DNA from 3 places in the Streptomyces sp. NPDC012794 genome. Region 1 is predicted to be linked to each of the others. Evidence: riboswitches for the same ligand, from Rfam matches in the RefSeq annotation. Region 1 holds a riboswitch; each other region holds the start of a gene.
The links. A riboswitch is a leader RNA that binds a small molecule or an ion and turns the genes downstream of it on or off. The one in region 1 is predicted to bind cobalamin.
Positions count from the first base shown of each region.

Region 2: another riboswitch for cobalamin. It lies ahead of cobN (cobaltochelatase subunit CobN); the one in region 1 lies ahead of ACFY7H_RS20550 (energy-coupling factor ABC transporter permease).
Region 3: another riboswitch for cobalamin. It lies ahead of ACFY7H_RS21335 (ABC transporter substrate-binding protein); the one in region 1 lies ahead of ACFY7H_RS20550 (energy-coupling factor ABC transporter permease).

Region 1 is NZ_JBIBCI010000010.1:202,761-207,755, forward strand. Features, by position in the region: gene ACFY7H_RS20530 (PadR family transcriptional regulator) at 1-45, opposite strand, end outside; gene ACFY7H_RS20535 (ATP-binding cassette domain-containing protein) at 55-912, opposite strand; gene cbiQ (cobalt ECF transporter T component CbiQ) at 903-1,652, opposite strand; gene ACFY7H_RS20545 (energy-coupling factor ABC transporter substrate-binding protein) at 1,656-2,009, opposite strand; gene ACFY7H_RS20550 (energy-coupling factor ABC transporter permease) at 2,009-2,707, opposite strand; cobalamin riboswitch at 2,736-2,960, opposite strand; gene ACFY7H_RS20555 (hypothetical protein) at 3,076-3,588, opposite strand; gene ACFY7H_RS20560 (SsgA family sporulation/cell division regulator) at 3,674-4,084, opposite strand; gene ACFY7H_RS20565 (L-serine ammonia-lyase) at 4,259-4,995, opposite strand, start outside.
Region 2 is NZ_JBIBCI010000029.1:24,987-29,981, reverse strand. Features, by position in the region: gene ACFY7H_RS31795 (precorrin-8X methylmutase) at 1-405, opposite strand, end outside; gene ACFY7H_RS31790 (cobalamin biosynthesis protein CobG) at 410-1,750, opposite strand; cobalamin riboswitch at 1,925-2,082, shown strand; gene cobN (cobaltochelatase subunit CobN) at 2,115-4,995, shown strand, end outside.
Region 3 is NZ_JBIBCI010000011.1:68,311-73,305, forward strand. Features, by position in the region: gene ACFY7H_RS21315 (GMC oxidoreductase) at 1-1,362, opposite strand, end outside; gene ACFY7H_RS21320 (DUF4352 domain-containing protein) at 1,488-1,946, opposite strand; tRNA gene ACFY7H_RS21325 (tRNA-Trp) at 2,078-2,151, shown strand; gene ACFY7H_RS21330 (PASTA domain-containing protein) at 2,221-2,862, opposite strand; cobalamin riboswitch at 3,126-3,264, shown strand; gene ACFY7H_RS21335 (ABC transporter substrate-binding protein) at 3,299-4,288, shown strand; gene ACFY7H_RS21340 (FecCD family ABC transporter permease) at 4,297-4,995, shown strand, end outside.

The sequences.
Region 1 (4,995 bases):
GGGCTTCTCGAGCAGGGCGGTCAGGATGGCGTGCGGCAGCGACATGCCGCCATCCTAGGTTTGCGGCCGGGCCGGCGGCGCCGCCGGCCGCCACTCGGCCAGCGCCTCCGGCACCCGCGGACCGGGCACGCCCGCCGCCAGCAGGCCGTGCGCGCGCAGCAGGGCCGTCACCGCCGGCGCCCAGGCCTGGCGCAGGCCCGCCGACGCCAGCAGTTCCGGGTCCGACAGCAGCTCCCCGGCGGGGCCCGTACGGATCCCGGCCGGGGTCAGCACGGCCGCGTCGTCGGCCCAGCGGACCGCGAGGTCCACGTCGTGGGTGGCCATGACCACCGTGGTGCCGGTCGCGCGCAGCCCCGCGAGGACGTCCAGGAGGCGTTCCTGCCCGTCCGGGTCGAGCCCGGCAGTCGGCTCGTCCAGGATCAGCACCCGCGGGGCCATCGCCACCGCGCCCGCGATCGCCGCGCGCTTGCGCTGCCCGTACGACAGCAGGTGCGTCGGGCGGTCCCGCAGCGCGGTGATGTCCAGCGCGGCCAGGGCGGCGTCCACCCGCTCGCGGACCTCCGCGGCCGGCAGTCCCAGGTTCATCGGGCCGAAGGACACGTCCTGCCCGACGGAGGCGGCGAAGAGCTGGTCGTCCGGGTCCTGCACCACCAGCTGCACCGAGGTGCGCAGCCGGACCAGGCCCTTGCGGTCGTACGCCACCTCCGCGCCGCCGAGGCGCAGCGCCCCCGTGCCGGGCCGCAGCCCGCCGCTCAGCAGCCGCATCAGCGTGGTCTTGCCGCTGCCGTTGCGGCCCAGCAGCACCAGCGCCCGGCCCTCGGCGATGGCGAAGTCCACCCCGGACAGCACGGCCGGGCCGTCCTCGTACGCGTAACCCGCGCCGACCAGCTCCACCAACGGGGTCACAGCCACAGCTCCTTCAGTACGAGGGTCCCCGCGACCAGGGCGGCCAGCAGGGCGGCGGACCCCGCCAGGAACCGCCGGGACAGCGCCGCGTCGGGTACGAGCACCCGCAGCGCGCCGTCGTAGCCGCGCCCCGCCAGCCCCTGCTGGAGCCGGGCGGCACGGTCGAAGGCCCGGACGAACGAGGTCGCCGCGAGCCCGGCCAGCGAACGCCACACCGCGGCCCGGCTCGTCTGCCCGAGCCGGGCCGCCTGGGCGCGGCGCACCTGGGCCATCGAGTCCAGCAGCAGGAAGCCGATCCGGTACATGACCAGGGCCACGTCCACCACGGGTGCGGGCACCCCGGCCCGCACCAGCCGGGGCAGCACGTCCGAGACCGGTGTGGTGAAGGCGAACAGCAGCACCCCGAGCGAGGCCGCGGAGGTGCGCAGCAGCAGCTCGGCCGCGTGCCGGGGCCCGTCCGGGGCCAGGGCGAGGAAGCCGTCGGGGCTGCCCACCGAGACCATCAGCGGCAGGGCCCCGGTCACGCAGAACCCGAGCGGGACCCGGAAGGCCCGCCACAGCTGCCGCCCGGGCACCCCGGCGGGCCCGAGCAGCACGGCCAGGGTCGCGGCGGCGACCAGCGGCCCGCCGGGCCAGGGCGGCAGGCACACGGCGGTGACCGTGAGCCCGAACCCCAGCAGGGCCTTCTCCAGGGGGTGGCGGCCCCGCCAGCGGCTGGAGTGGGCCGCCACGTCGATCGGCAGCACCGCCTACGGCTCCGGGGTGGTGCGGGTCTTCTCGGCCGCCCCGGCCTCGGCGAGGGCCTGTGCGGCGCCCTGGCGCCGGCCCTTGCGGACGCCGAAGTAGTAGGCGAGGACGCCCGCGCCGAGCGCCGCCTGGAGCGCGAACAGCGCCGACTCGATCTCGCCCGAGGGGGGTTCGTACAACGGGGAGAACCAGGGCTCGTAATCCGGCTTCAGCTCCGTGATGGCCGCCTCCGCCTGGGCGTCGGCGCCGGCGAACGGCTCCTCCTTGCCCTCGCCGAGCCCCAGCGCGAGCGGGATCACGGCCAGTGCCGCCACCAGGAGCAGCAGCAGGGTGTTGATCTTCGTGTTCCTGGTCATCAGAGTGCCGCCCCCTGCTCGGTCCGCTTGCCGCCGGTCAGCTTCGTGACGCCGAGCCGGACCAGGTCCGCCGCGCTGGACTGCATCAGCAGCCGCATCACGAGCACGGTCAGCAGGCCCTCGCTCACGGCGAGGGGGATCTGGGTGAGGGCGAAGATGCCCGCGAACTTCTCCAGGGAGCCCAGGAAGCCGCTCGCCGGGTCGGGGAAGGCCAGCGCCAGCTGGACGGAGGTCACGCAGTAGGTGATCAGGTCGGCGAAGAAGGCGCCGAAGAAGACGCCCACCATCAGCGGCAGGCCGGACCTGCGCAGCAGCCGGTAGACGCCGTAGCCCGCCCAGGGCCCCGCGACGGCCATCGAGAACACGTTGGCGCCCAGCGTGGTGAGCCCGCCGTGGGCCAGCAGCAGCGCCTGGAAGAGCAGGGTGATCGTGCCGAGCACCGCCATGACCGGCGGACGGAAGAGGATGGCTCCGAGCCCCGTTCCGGTCGGGTGCGAGCAACTTCCCGTCACAGAAGGGATCTTCAGGGCGGACAGGACGAACGTGAACGCACCGGACGCCCCGAGCAGCAGCGTGCTCTCCGGGTTCGCCTTCACCTCGCGGGTCAGGGCCCGGACCCCGTGGACGACGAAGGGGGCGGACGCGGCGCCCCAGGCGGCCGCGTGCAAAGGGGGCAGGAACCCCTCGGCGATATGCATGAGTTGGGAGACCTCTCCAGCACCTCGTGGATGGACGACGCGCCTCGGCCGGTCTCCTGGCTCACGGGTCATGATGCCCGGGCTCCGCCTTCCCGGGCCCGTGCGGTCTCCCGCGTGGGCCCAGTGGCCTGCCCGCTGGGGGCGCCTCCCGGACGGCGTCAGGGAGGATTGGAGCCGGACTTCCCGATTACAGTGGCGAGGGCCGCACCGGTTTTCCACCGGTTTCCCGAACACCAAGGCCCGATGACCCTAGTCGTCCGCACGGACCGTCACAACCCGGACCCCCGGACACCGGCGGCCGCCCCCCTGATACGACGGCGGGCCCGGGACGTCACGCGTCCCGGGCCCCCCGTCCGTACCCGCTCGGGTCAGCAGGTGTTCGGGTGCGCGATGTCCAGCACGAACCGCTCGGGCGAGTGCAGGACGGAGGTGCTGTAGGACGGCTGGGTGTCGAAGGCGGCGCCGAAGGTCACGTACCCCTCGAAGTCGCCGGTCAGAGCGATGCCCTTGAGCTTGCTGAGGTAGATCTTCTGGAGCTTGGGCCCCTGGTAGACGTTCTGCCCCGCGTCGTCGTGGGCGGCGGCGGGGTGCAGCCGGATCTCCAGGAAGTACTTCCCGGCCAGCGGCACGGGCTTGCCGGACCCGTCGTAGACCAGCTGGGACACGGGGGTGACGGTGACCGGGGGGACGTACCCCTGGAGGTCGATCACGATCCGGTCGAACGTGCAGTGCCCGCCCCAGCGCGCGTTGACGACGAGCGGGGTCTGGGTGCGGGTGGACGTGGTGGCGGCGGAGGCCGGCGACGTGGAGAGCGCGAGCCCGGCGGTGAGCAGGGCGCCCGTGGCCAGGGCCACGATCCGGCGGCGGTGCGGGTGACGCATGATGTCTCCCCGGTTCCGTGAGACGGGGACTGCCTGTCATCTCCTAGGACACCGCCGGGGCGCCCGCGGTTCCGCGCGCCGCGCCTCAGTACGCCAGCAGCGCGCTCAGCTGCGCGTCCAGGTCGTAGTGGCGCCGTTCCTGCCCGCGCGGCACCAGCTCCGTCATCCGCCGGCACAGCGCGCGCACGTCCCTGGCGCGGGCGGAGACCACGCAGCCGAGCTCGCCGTTGCTGAAGCCGAGCAGGACGCGCGGCTCCGAGCCGCTCCAGCGGGGCCACACCTGTACGTCGCCCTCGCCGGTGGGCGCGTGCTGCCCGTCGAGCAGCAGCTCGCGCGCGAACACCCAGCGGGCGAGGTGGGCCCCAGCGCCCCGGAGGTCGACGGCCACCTCGTACGGGCGGTCCGTGCGGTAGACGAAGCGGCCGGTCAGGGGCACGCTCAGGGGGGCGGCTTCCAGCCGCAGCGGCAGGAGTCGGTGGTCGGTGATGATGGCCATCGGCGGCTGCCTCTCGTCGTGCGGGGGTGGTCCGGCGCCCCTCCCCGCACGCTATCGCCGCCCGTGGGCGCGCTCCGGGGCCGAAGGTCCCGAGGGGCCGGGCCGCACGGCCTCTTTTCGGCCACGACCCGGTCCGCACACCGGTCCGGACCCCGCCCGGAGATCCTTATCGGTTCAGCACTCGATCACGTTGACCGCGAGCCCGCCGCGCGCCGTCTCCTTGTACTTGACCTTCATGTCGGCGCCCGTCTCCTTCATGGTCTTGATGACCTTGTCGAGGGAGACCTTGTGGCTGCCGTCCCCGCGCATCGCCATCTTCGCCGCGGTGACGGCCTTGACGGCGGCCATGCCGTTGCGCTCGATGCAGGGGATCTGGACGAGGCCGCCGACCGGGTCGCAGGTCAGGCCGAGGTTGTGCTCCATGCCGATCTCGGCGGCGTTCTCGACCTGCTCGGGGGTGCCGCCCAGGACCTCGGCGAGGGCGCCCGCCGCCATCGAGCAGGCGGAGCCGACCTCGCCCTGGCAGCCGACCTCGGCGCCGGAGATCGAGGCGTTCTCCTTGAAGAGCATGCCGATCGCGCCCGCGGCGAGCAGGAAGCGGACCACGCCGTCCTCGTCCGCGCCGGGCACGAAGTTCACGTAGTAGTGCAGGACCGCCGGCAGCACGCCCGCCGCGCCGTTCGTGGGAGCGGTCACCACGCGCCCGCCCGCCGCGTTCTCCTCGTTGACGGCCATCGCGTAGATCGTCGTCCACTCGCTGCGGTGCATCATCGGGTCGCCCTCGGTGCGCAGCTGGCGCGCCGTGGAGGCGGCCCGGCGCTTGACGCGCAGCCCACCCGGCAGGATGCCCTCGCGGGACATGCCGCGCGAGACGCAGGACTGCATGACGCGCCAGATCTCCAGGAGGCCCT
Region 2 (4,995 bases), on a different contig from region 1:
GTTCTCCAGCAGGCCCCGCTCCCGCCAGACTTCGAGCGCGGCGGCGCTGCGCGTGGTGCCCATCTTCGCGGCGAGCGCGGGCACGGCCGGGTCGGAGAGGGTGCAGATGACCTCGTTGCCGGCGGGCAGCCGCTTGCGGGTGACGCCGCTGGCGACCATCTGTACGTCGCACAGGACCGGCGCGCCGGCGTGCAGCGCGGCGCGGGCGCGCAGGACGACGTCGGCGGTGTAGCCGAGGTCCTGGGGGAGGTCGGTCATGCCGCAGGCGTGAATCATGCGCACCGCGACCTGGGCGACGGAGGCGGGCAGCCCGGAGAGGTCCGCCTCGGCGCGGATCGTGGCAAAGGACTGGCGGTAGATCGCGGCGCCGTCCTTCTCGTACTCAAACACGGTGTACTCGCTCATTTCTTCACTGCGATGCGGGTGTTGTGGTGGTGCGTGCGGCCGTGAGGGCGGCCGCCAGGTGTGCGTACGGGGTGGGCCGCCCGTCGAGCGCGTAGCCGTCGGGGGTGGCGACCAGGTCCACCCAGGCGGTGCCGCGGGGGTGGCCGCACCGGCGGGCGCAGCCGGACCAGTGCACGGGCAGCGCGGGCGCCGTTTCCGTTTCCTTGACGACTTCCTTTACGACGGCACGCGCGTCGGCGCGTACGTCCGCCAGGGACTTGGCGCATCCGGGCTTGCCGGTACAGGCGGTGACGGACTGCCAGGGGCTGTCGGGGCGGACCACCAGGCCGGCCGCCTCGAGCCGTGCGCAGCCGCCGGCGGGGACGGGGGTCCCGGTGTCCGGCAGGACGACACTGCGCCACGGGGTGACGCGCAGCTCCCGGCCGCCGGCTTCGGCGACCTCGGCCAGGGTCCGCCACTGGGCGGAGCTCAGCCGGCCGAGCGGGGGCAGGACGCACAGCGCGCCCCCGGCCCCCCGCGGCCGGGGCGGTTCCGCGCAGGGCCACGCCACCTCGGGGACGCGGGCCGCGTCGATCCCGGCGGCGGCCAGTCGCGCGGCGAACTCCCCGCCGTCCAGGTCGTGTCCGTCAGGCAGCTCGGCGACCCGCCAGGCCCGGGTGCCGGCGGCGTCGGCGGCGTCGAGGAAGTACTCGGCGGCCAGCAGCGCCGCCCGGGGCGCGTCGGCCGGGGCCACGCGGACGGCGTCGGCGGCGGCTCCGAGCCGGACCAGCACCCGGCGCCCGCCGTCGCCACTGCCCCCGTCACGGTCGCCACCGTCCCCGCCCTCCCCGTCACCGCCGCCCCCCAGCACCGTGACATCGGGGTCGAGGGCGGCGACGTCCCCGCGCCCGTCGTCAACGGCGAAGAGGAACCGCCCGGACAGGGCCGTCGCCCGGGTGCTCGCGCAGAGCAGCCGGTCCAGTTCCCGGACCCGGTACGCGACGCGGGGGCCGCCCATCGGGGAGGCCACGATGTTGCGCACCCGCTCGTGGCTCGGCGCGGGCAGCAGCCCGGCACCGTCCAGCAGCCGGGCGAGCCGGGTGCCGCAGCCGTCGGAGAGGCCGCGCAGCTGGACGTTGCCGCGCGAGGTGAGCTCCAGGTGCCCGTCGCCGAACCGGTCGGCGGCGGCCCCGAGCACGAACGCCTGGGCGGTGGTGAGCAGTCCCCCGGGGATCCGGACGCGCGCCAGGTAGCCGTCGTCGGCGGCGTGCAGCCGCAGCGCGCCGGGGCAGGCGTCGCCGCGGTCGCGTATGACGGGTTCGTCCCGTGACGCGGCGGAGGGGGGCTGGGGCATGGCCGCGAGCATACCCACGATTGCGCGGCCCCGGCCTGTGTCCGTCGCCACCCCGGCCCGGGCCGCCTCCCGCCGCGCCGGGCCGGGAGGCGGCGCCGCCCGCGTGCGGGGCGCGGGGTCCGGGGCGGGGCCGCGGCGACGGGGCGGCCCCGATCCCACCCCCACTCCCGGCCAGGGGAAAGGCCGCCTAAGATGACCTTCCGACGGGCCGCTCGGCCCGTCATCGCCGAGGACGGCGACATGGGAGGAAGCCCGGTGCGATTCCGGCGCGGTCCCGCCACTGTGAACCCCGCGGAGCGATCGGCCGGGTGAGTCAGGAACTCCCGCTGTCCTCACTGCCCGGGGCGCGGAAACCCCGAGGAAGGCCTGCCGCCGCATGATCCTGCTGCTGTCGACGTCCGACACCGATCTGCTCAGCGCCCGCGCCGCGAACGTCGCCGGCGGCCCCGTGCCGTACCGGTTCGCGAACCCCTCCCGCCTTCCCCTCGACGATCTCCCCGGACTGCTCGACGGCGTCGGGCTGGTCGTCGTACGCCTCCTCGGCGGCCTGCGCGCCTGGCAGGAGGGCCTGGACGTGCTCCTCGCCCCCGGCCAGACCCGCCCGGTGGTCGTGCTGACCGGCGAACAGGCCCCCGACGCCCAGCTGATGGAGGCCTCCACGGTCCCGATCGGCATCGCCGCCGAGGCGCACCGCTACCTCGCGCACGGCGGCCCGGCCAACCTCGGCCAGCTGGCGCGCTTCCTCTCCGACACCGTGCTGCTCACCGGCCACGGCTTCGAGCCCGCCGCCGCCTCCCCCACCTGGGGTCCCCTGGACCGGCCCGCCGGCACGGCCACCGGGCCCCGGGTCGCGGTGCTGTACTACCGCGCCCACCAGATGAGCGGCAACACCGCCTTCGTGCACGCCCTCTGCGACGCCATCGAGGCCAAGGGCGGGCAGCCCGTTCCCCTCTACGTCTCCTCCCTGCGCTCCCCCGAGCCGGAGCTGCTCCAGGCGCTGGAGCCGGCGGACGCGATCATCACCACCGTGCTCGCCGCCGGCGGCACCCGCCCCGCCACCGCCTCCGCCGGCGGGGACGACGAGTCCTGGGACGCGGGGGCGCTGGCCGGGCTCGGCGTGCCGATCCTCCAGGCGCTGTGTCTGACCGGTTCGCGCGGCAACTGGGAGGAGAACGACGAGGGCCTGTCTCCGCTCGACGCCGCCACCCAGGTCGCCGTCCCCGAGTTCGACGGCCGTCTGATCACCGTCCCGTTCTCCTTCAAGGAGATCGACGAGGACGGCCTGCCCGCGTACGTCGCCGACCCGGAGCGGGCCGCCCGCGTCGCCGGCATCGCCGTGCGCCACGCCCGGTTGCGCCACATCGAGCCCGCCGACAAGCGGATCGCGCTCGTCCTGTCCGCGTACCCCACCAAGCACTCCCGCATCGGCAACGCGGTCGGCCTGGACACCCCGGCCAGCGCCGTCGAGCTCCTGCGCACCCTCATCGCCCACGGCTACGACTTCGGCCCCGAGGCCGAGATCCCCGGCCTGGTCTCCGGCGACGGCGACGAGCTGATCCGGGCCCTGATCGAGGCCGGCGGCCACGACCAGGACTGGCTGACCGAGGAGCAGCTGGCCCGCAACCCGGTCCGCATCCCGGCGGCCGACTACCGGCGCTGGTTCGCCGAACTCCCGGCCGAGCTGCGCGAGAGCGTCGAGGAGCACTGGGGCGAGGCCCCCGGCAACATGTTCGTGGACCGCTCCTCGAACCCGGACGGCGACATCGTCCTCGCCGCGCTCCGCCGCGGGAACCTGCTGATCCTCATCCAGCCGCCGCGCGGCTTCGGCGAGAACCCGATCGCGATCTACCACGACCCGGACCTGCCGCCCTCGCACCACTACCTGGCGGCGTACCGCTGGATCCAGGCGGCCGCCGAGGACGGCGGCTTCGGCGCCGACGCGATGATCCACCTGGGCAAGCACGGCAACCTGGAGTGGCTGCCGGGCAAGAACGCCGGCCTCTCCGCGTCCTGCGCGCCGGACGCGGCGCTCGGCGACCTCCCGCTCGTCTACCCGTTCCTGGTGAACGACCCGGGCGAGGGCACGCAGGCCAAGCGCCGCGTGCACGCCACCCTGGTCGACCACCTCGTGCCGCCGATGGCCCGCGCGGAATCGTACGGCGACATCGCGCGCCTGGAGCAGCACCTGGACGAGTACGCCCAGATCAGCGCCATGGACCCGTCCAAGCTCCCGGCGATCCGCGCCCAGATCTGGACGCTGATCCAGGCCGCGAAGCTCGACCACGACCTGGGCCTCGACGAGCGTCCGGACGACGACGGGTTCGACGACTTCCTGCTGCACGTCGACGGCTGGCTGTGCGAGGTCAAGGACGCCCAGATCCGCGACGGCCTGCACGTCCTCGGCGGCGCCCCGACGGGGCCGGCCCGGGTCAACCTGGTGCTGTCCATCCTCCGTGCCCGCCAGATCTGGGGCGGCGCCTCCGCCCTGCCGGGCCTGCGCGAGGCCCTCGGCCTCGACGAGTCGGCGGCCACCCGCACGGCGGCGGACGAGGTCGAGGAAACCGCCCGCACCCTGGTCCAGGCCATGGAAGACGCCGGCTGGTCCCCCGACGCGGTCGCCACCGTCGCGGCGGGCCGTCCGCGGGCCGTCGCGGACATCCTCGCCTTCGCCGCGCACGAGGTGGTCCCCCGCCTGGCCGGCACCACGGACGAGATCGCCCACGTCGTGCGGGCCCTGGACGGCGGCTTCGTCCCGGCGGGCCCGTCGGGTTCGCCGCTGCGCGGCCTGGTCAACGTCCTCCCGACCGGCCGCAACTTCTACTCGGTCGACCCCAAGGCCGTCCCGTCCCGGCTGGCGTGGGAGACGGGCCAGGCCCTCGCGGACTCCCTGCTGACCCGCTACCGCACCGACCACGACGAGGAGTGGCCGGCCTCGGTCGGCCTGTCGCTGTGGGGCACGAGCGCGATGCGCACGGCGGGCGACGACGTGGCCGAGGCCCTCGCCCTCCTCGGCGTCCGCCCCGTCTGGGACGAGGCCTCGCGCCGCGTCACCGGCGTCGAGGCGATCCCCCTCGCGGAGCTGGGCCGCCCTCGCATCGACGTGACGCTGCGCATCTCGGGCTTCTTCCGGGACGCGTTCCCGCACGTCATCGGCCTCCTGGACGACGCGGTCCGGCTGGCGGCCTCCCTGGACGAGCCGGCCTCGGACAACTTCGTCCGGGCCCACGCCCAGGCCGACCTCGCCGCCCACGGTGACG
Region 3 (4,995 bases), on a different contig from region 1:
CGGCTGTTTCCAGGCCGTCTGCCAGTCCAGCTCGACCTTCCCGGCCGCCGCGTTCCACGAGAACCGCGCGCGGTGCGGGTTCTTGGTGATGGAGAGGTAGAAGGACGCGTATGTCTCGATCCCCGTCGGCAGCGGGGCCACCTCGGCGAAGGCGCCGCCCGCGTCCCAGTTGTCGATGCCGCCGCAGGGGATGGAGGCCTGTACCTTCCCCGTCGGGTCCCACATATGGTTGGCGCGGCCGCACATGACGTTCCCGTTGTCGCCCCAGCCCCTGCCCACCTCGTCGTTCAGGTGCGGCAGGGCGCCCGTGGCCTTCAGCCGGACCAGCAGCTTGCTGGTCCCGACGCTGCCGGCCGCGAAGAACACCCGGTCGGCGGTGACCGTCTTGGTGGCGACGACGTCCCCGGTGGTGCCGAGCTGCTCCATGACGACCGTGTAGCCGCCACCGTCCGAGGGGGAGACGGTGGTGACCCGGTGCAGGGGCGAGATGGTGACCCTCCCGGTCGCCCTGGCGGCGGCCAGGTAGGTCTGCTGGAGGGACTTCTTGCCCGCGTTGTTGCCGTAGAGGATCTCCCCGTCGAGGGCGGACTTGGGAACGGTGCCGGCCGCCTCCTGCTCCATGTAGGCCCAGTCGTAGACGTCGGGGACGAAGACGAAGGGGAAGCCGGAGCGCTGGGCGTGCTTGCGGCCGACGCGGGCGTACTGGTAGCAGGCGACCGTCTCGAACCAGTCCGGGTCGACGAGTCCCACTCCGAGCCCGGCGTTGGCCCGCGGATAGTAGGTGCGGTACATCTCCTCGGCGTCCACCGAGGGGAGGACGGCGGCGAAGTTCTGCCGCCTGGGGGTCACGGCCATACCGCCGTTGACCAGCGAGCCGCCGCCGACGCCACGGCCCTGGTAGACGGTGATCCCGCCCATCTCCTCGGCATCGAGGATGCCCGTGTACCGGGGGACGTCCTTGTCGATGGGGAAGCCGAGGAAATTGCTCAGCGGTGCCTTGGTCCTGGTGCGCAGCCAGTACGAACGGTAGTCGGGCCTGGTGGTGTTGGCGAAGATCTTGCCGTCGCTGCCGGGGGTGTCCCAGGCCATGCCCATCTCGGCCATGTGTACGGGGACGCCGGCCTGGGCGAGCCGCAGCGCGGCGACGGAGCCGCCGTAGCCGGTGCCGATCACGAGGACCGGGACGTGCGCCCCGGATGCGAGGGGAGTGGGGGCGTGCGCGGCCGCCATGGCCGGTTCGGCATGGGCGGGGGGTGTGTTGACCGCGAGGGCGGCCGCTCCGAGAATAGAACCAGTTCCAGCGATGAATCCGCGGCGGGAAACACCCCTGGACACCTTGCTGTTCAGGCTTTTGTCACTCATGTGACGTTCCTCACTCTCGATGGAGTGGGAACAAGTTCTACTGGCGAACGCCTGCTAAGTCACTACACGCGTCGCGGTAACTTCCGGCCGGTTCCGGCCCGTTCGCGGCGGCGGGGCCCCGAGGCTCAGGGCAGGCTCCAGTGGCCCACGTCGTCGCCCAGCCCCGCGTCCAGCGCGAACTGCACCGCGGCGAGGCGGGCGTCCTCGGGGAGCCGGAAGGTGACGAACCCCGAGGCCGAACCACCGGGAGGCAGGGTGAGGGTGCCGGGAAGGCTCGGCCCGGCGCCGGTCGCGGTGCTGGAGCCCGTGAACCGCTGCCCTTCGGCGTCGAGGAGGTGCGCGGCCGGCGCGGGGGAGTCCTCGTACGGCACCGTCCCGGTGTTCTCCAGGCGCAGCTCGACGGCGACCAGCCGGTCGGCGTCCACACGGCCCGCGGGGTCGACGACCCGGGTCAGCGTGACGTCGAGCCGCTCCCCGGGCCGGCTCCCGTCGAGGGGGACGGTCTCCCCGGACCCGTCGGGCCCGGCGCCGACCAGCAGGAGCGCGAGGAGGGGCCCCAGCAGCCGCCCCGCACGGTGGCGCACGACTCCTCCTCCACTCCGCGTACCCGCCCCCTCCCCGCCCACGATCCTCCGCCGGCCCCGCTCCCGCCACCGGCGACACGGAATATGGATTGGATCTCCCGCCCGCTTCATGGCAGGCTTGGCGCCACTGGAGGGGTATAGCTCAGCTGGTCAGAGCGCTGGTCTCCAAAACCAGATGTCGTAGGTTCGAATCCTGCTACCCCTGCCGAGCCGGACCCCGGGAGATCACTCCCGGGGTCCGTTCTTGTTTCCGCGTCCGCGGGGCGCCGGGCGGTCAGGGGCAGGTCTCGTCGGTCTTGGCGACGGTGAAGGTGACGGGCTGGCCGTTCAGCGCGGTCCCTGCCTTCGGGTCCTGGGAGCAGACCTTCCAGTTGGACTCCTGAAGGACCATGCGGCTCTGCACCGCGTCCTTCACGGTGATCGACGCGTTGGCCGGCAGGGCGGCGCGGACGGCCTTCATGCCCTGTCCGGCGAAGTTCCCCATGGTGTTCCCGACGGGCTTGGGAGCGGGCGCGTCCACAGCGGGGCAGGACTCTTCGAGCTTGACGGCGCCGAAATCGATGGTGGTGCCGGTGTCGACGGTGCTGCCGCCGGCCGGGGTCTGGGAGCAGACCTTCCAGTTGCGGTCGAGGGTCTGAAGCCGGTCGCGGCCGAGCGCGTCGTGGGACTTGAGCACGTAGAACCCCGCGGCCTGCGCCTCGTCCTGGGCGGTTTGAAGACCCTTGCCGACGAAACTGGGGAGCCGGCCCGCCTTCACCGGTGCTGGTGTGGGGGCGGCGGACGAGGGGGTGCCCGGCGCAGCGGGCGTGTCGGCTGCCGCGGGCTTGCCGGCGGTACTGGCGGCCGGGGGATTACAGCCGGCGAGGGCCAGGGCGGTGGCGGCGGTGAGCAGGGTGATCGTGTGGCGTGTGCGCATCGCGCCATGTTCGCCGGGAACGGGTGGCTGTGGGGTGGCTGTGACCGGTCTGTGACGTGTGCAAGTCCCGCACGGTGGCGGGACTTCGGCAACCGGGCGCGCCGGAGCCGTGACCAGGGCCGGGCGCGTGCCGCCCGGTTCCGACGACGCCCGTGGCGTCCTGGGCGTGTTGCCGGACAGGTGGGTGATGCGGCCGGCGGTGTTCGGCCTCCGCCGGAGCGTCAGGATCCGTGGCCCCTTCCGGGGGGGGCGAACACCGCGTCTGGCAGACTTGGCACGGTTGTCCCGGCGGTGCAGGACAGGAAACCGGTGTGAATCCGGTGCGGTCCCGCCACTGTGACCGGCCGCCGCGTCCGCGCGACGGCCGGGAGTCAGACACTGACGCACCGCCTCTTCACTTCGACCGGGGACGAGGATCCCCCGGAGAGGCCTCATCATGTCGCGTGTCCGCGCCGCCGTGCGCTCCTTCCTGCCGCTCGCTCTCGTCGTGCCGCTCGCCGCCTGCGGCGGTCCGCCCGGGGCGGAGCGGCCCGGGCCCGGTGCGCACGCCGCGCCCGGGTTCCCGTACGCCGTGACCAACTGCGGCGTCAGCACCACCTATCAGGCGCCGCCCGAACGCGCCGTCACCATGAACCAGCACGCCACCGAGATCATGCTGGCCCTCGGACTCCAGGACCGGATGGCCGGCACCGCGTATCTCGACGACTCCGTGCTGCCCGCCTACCGGCCCGCCTACGACAAGATCAAGGTGCTGGCCGAGGAGTACCCCTCGAAGGAGGTGCTCCTCGGGGCCAACCCCGACTTCGTGTACGGCGGTTACGCCAGCGCCTTCGACAAGGGGCAGGGCCGGGACCGCGAAGGGCTGGCCAAGGCCGGCATCAACTCGCGGCTGAGCGTGGAGTACTGCACCCAGGGCCCGGTCGGGCTCGAACAGCTGAAGACCGAAATCACCGAAGTCGCCCGGACCTTCGGCGTGCCCGAGCGCGGCGCGGCCCTCGTCCAGGACGAGCAGCGCCGCGTCGACGCCGTCACCGCCCGCGTGAAGGACAGGCCCCGGCCGTCCGTCTTCGTCTACGACTCCGGGGAGGCCTCCGCCTTCACGTCCGGCGGCAACGGCATAGGCAACGAGATCGTCTCCCTGGCCGGGGGGACGAACGTGTTCGCCGACCTCAAGGACACCTTCGGCGACGTGCCGTGGGAGAAGGTCATCGAGCGCGGTCCCGAGGTCATCCTCATCTACGACTACGGCGGCACCACCGTGGAGGCCAAGAAGCAGCGCCTGCTGAACGATCCGGCGCTCGCGCGGGTTCCCGCCGTCAGGGACCGCCGGTTCGTCGTGCTGCCGCTCTCCTCGGCCGTGCTCGGGGTCCGCGTCGCCGACGCCGTCGAGTCCCTGGGCCGCCAGCTGCACCCCGACGCCGCGTGAGCCGGGGCGTGAGGGGGCGCCGTACCGTCGGTGTCCTGGTGCTCCTCGCCGCCGCGCTCGCCGCGGCGGCCGTGGCGGGGCTCGCCCTGGGACCCGTACGGATCGCCCCCGGTGAGGTCGTCGGCATCGTCCTCCGCGGCCCCGGGATGCCCGGCGCCTTCCCCTCCATCGTGTGGGACGTGCGGATGCCGCGCGTGCTGCTCGGGGCCGTCGTCGGGGCCGGGCTCGCGGTCTCCGGCGCCGTGCTCCAGGCCCTCGTACGCAACCCGCTCGCCGATCCGTTCCTCCTCGGGGCCTCCTCCGGAGCCTCGGCGGGAGCGGTGCTGGTCATCGTGTCCGGCGCGGGCGCCGCCGGACTCGCGGGCGGGCTCGGGCTGCCGGCCGCCGCGTTCGCGGGCTCGACGGTGGCGCTCGTCGCCGTCTACGCCATGGCCCGGCGCGGCGGCACCATGAGCACCGGGCGGCTGATCCTGGCCGGGGTCGCCGTGCAGTACGTCCTGTCCGCGCTGACCAGCCTGGTCCTCGTGCTGTCCGCGCACCCCGACCAGATCCGCACCGCCCTGTTCTGGTCCCTGGGCGGCCTCGGAGGGGCCCGCTGGGAGGAACTGGCACTGCCGGCCGCCGCGCTGCTCGCCGGCACCGGCCTGCTGCTCGCGCTGGCCCGGCCGCTGGACCTGCTGCTCGCGGGGGAGGAGGGAGCCCGCACG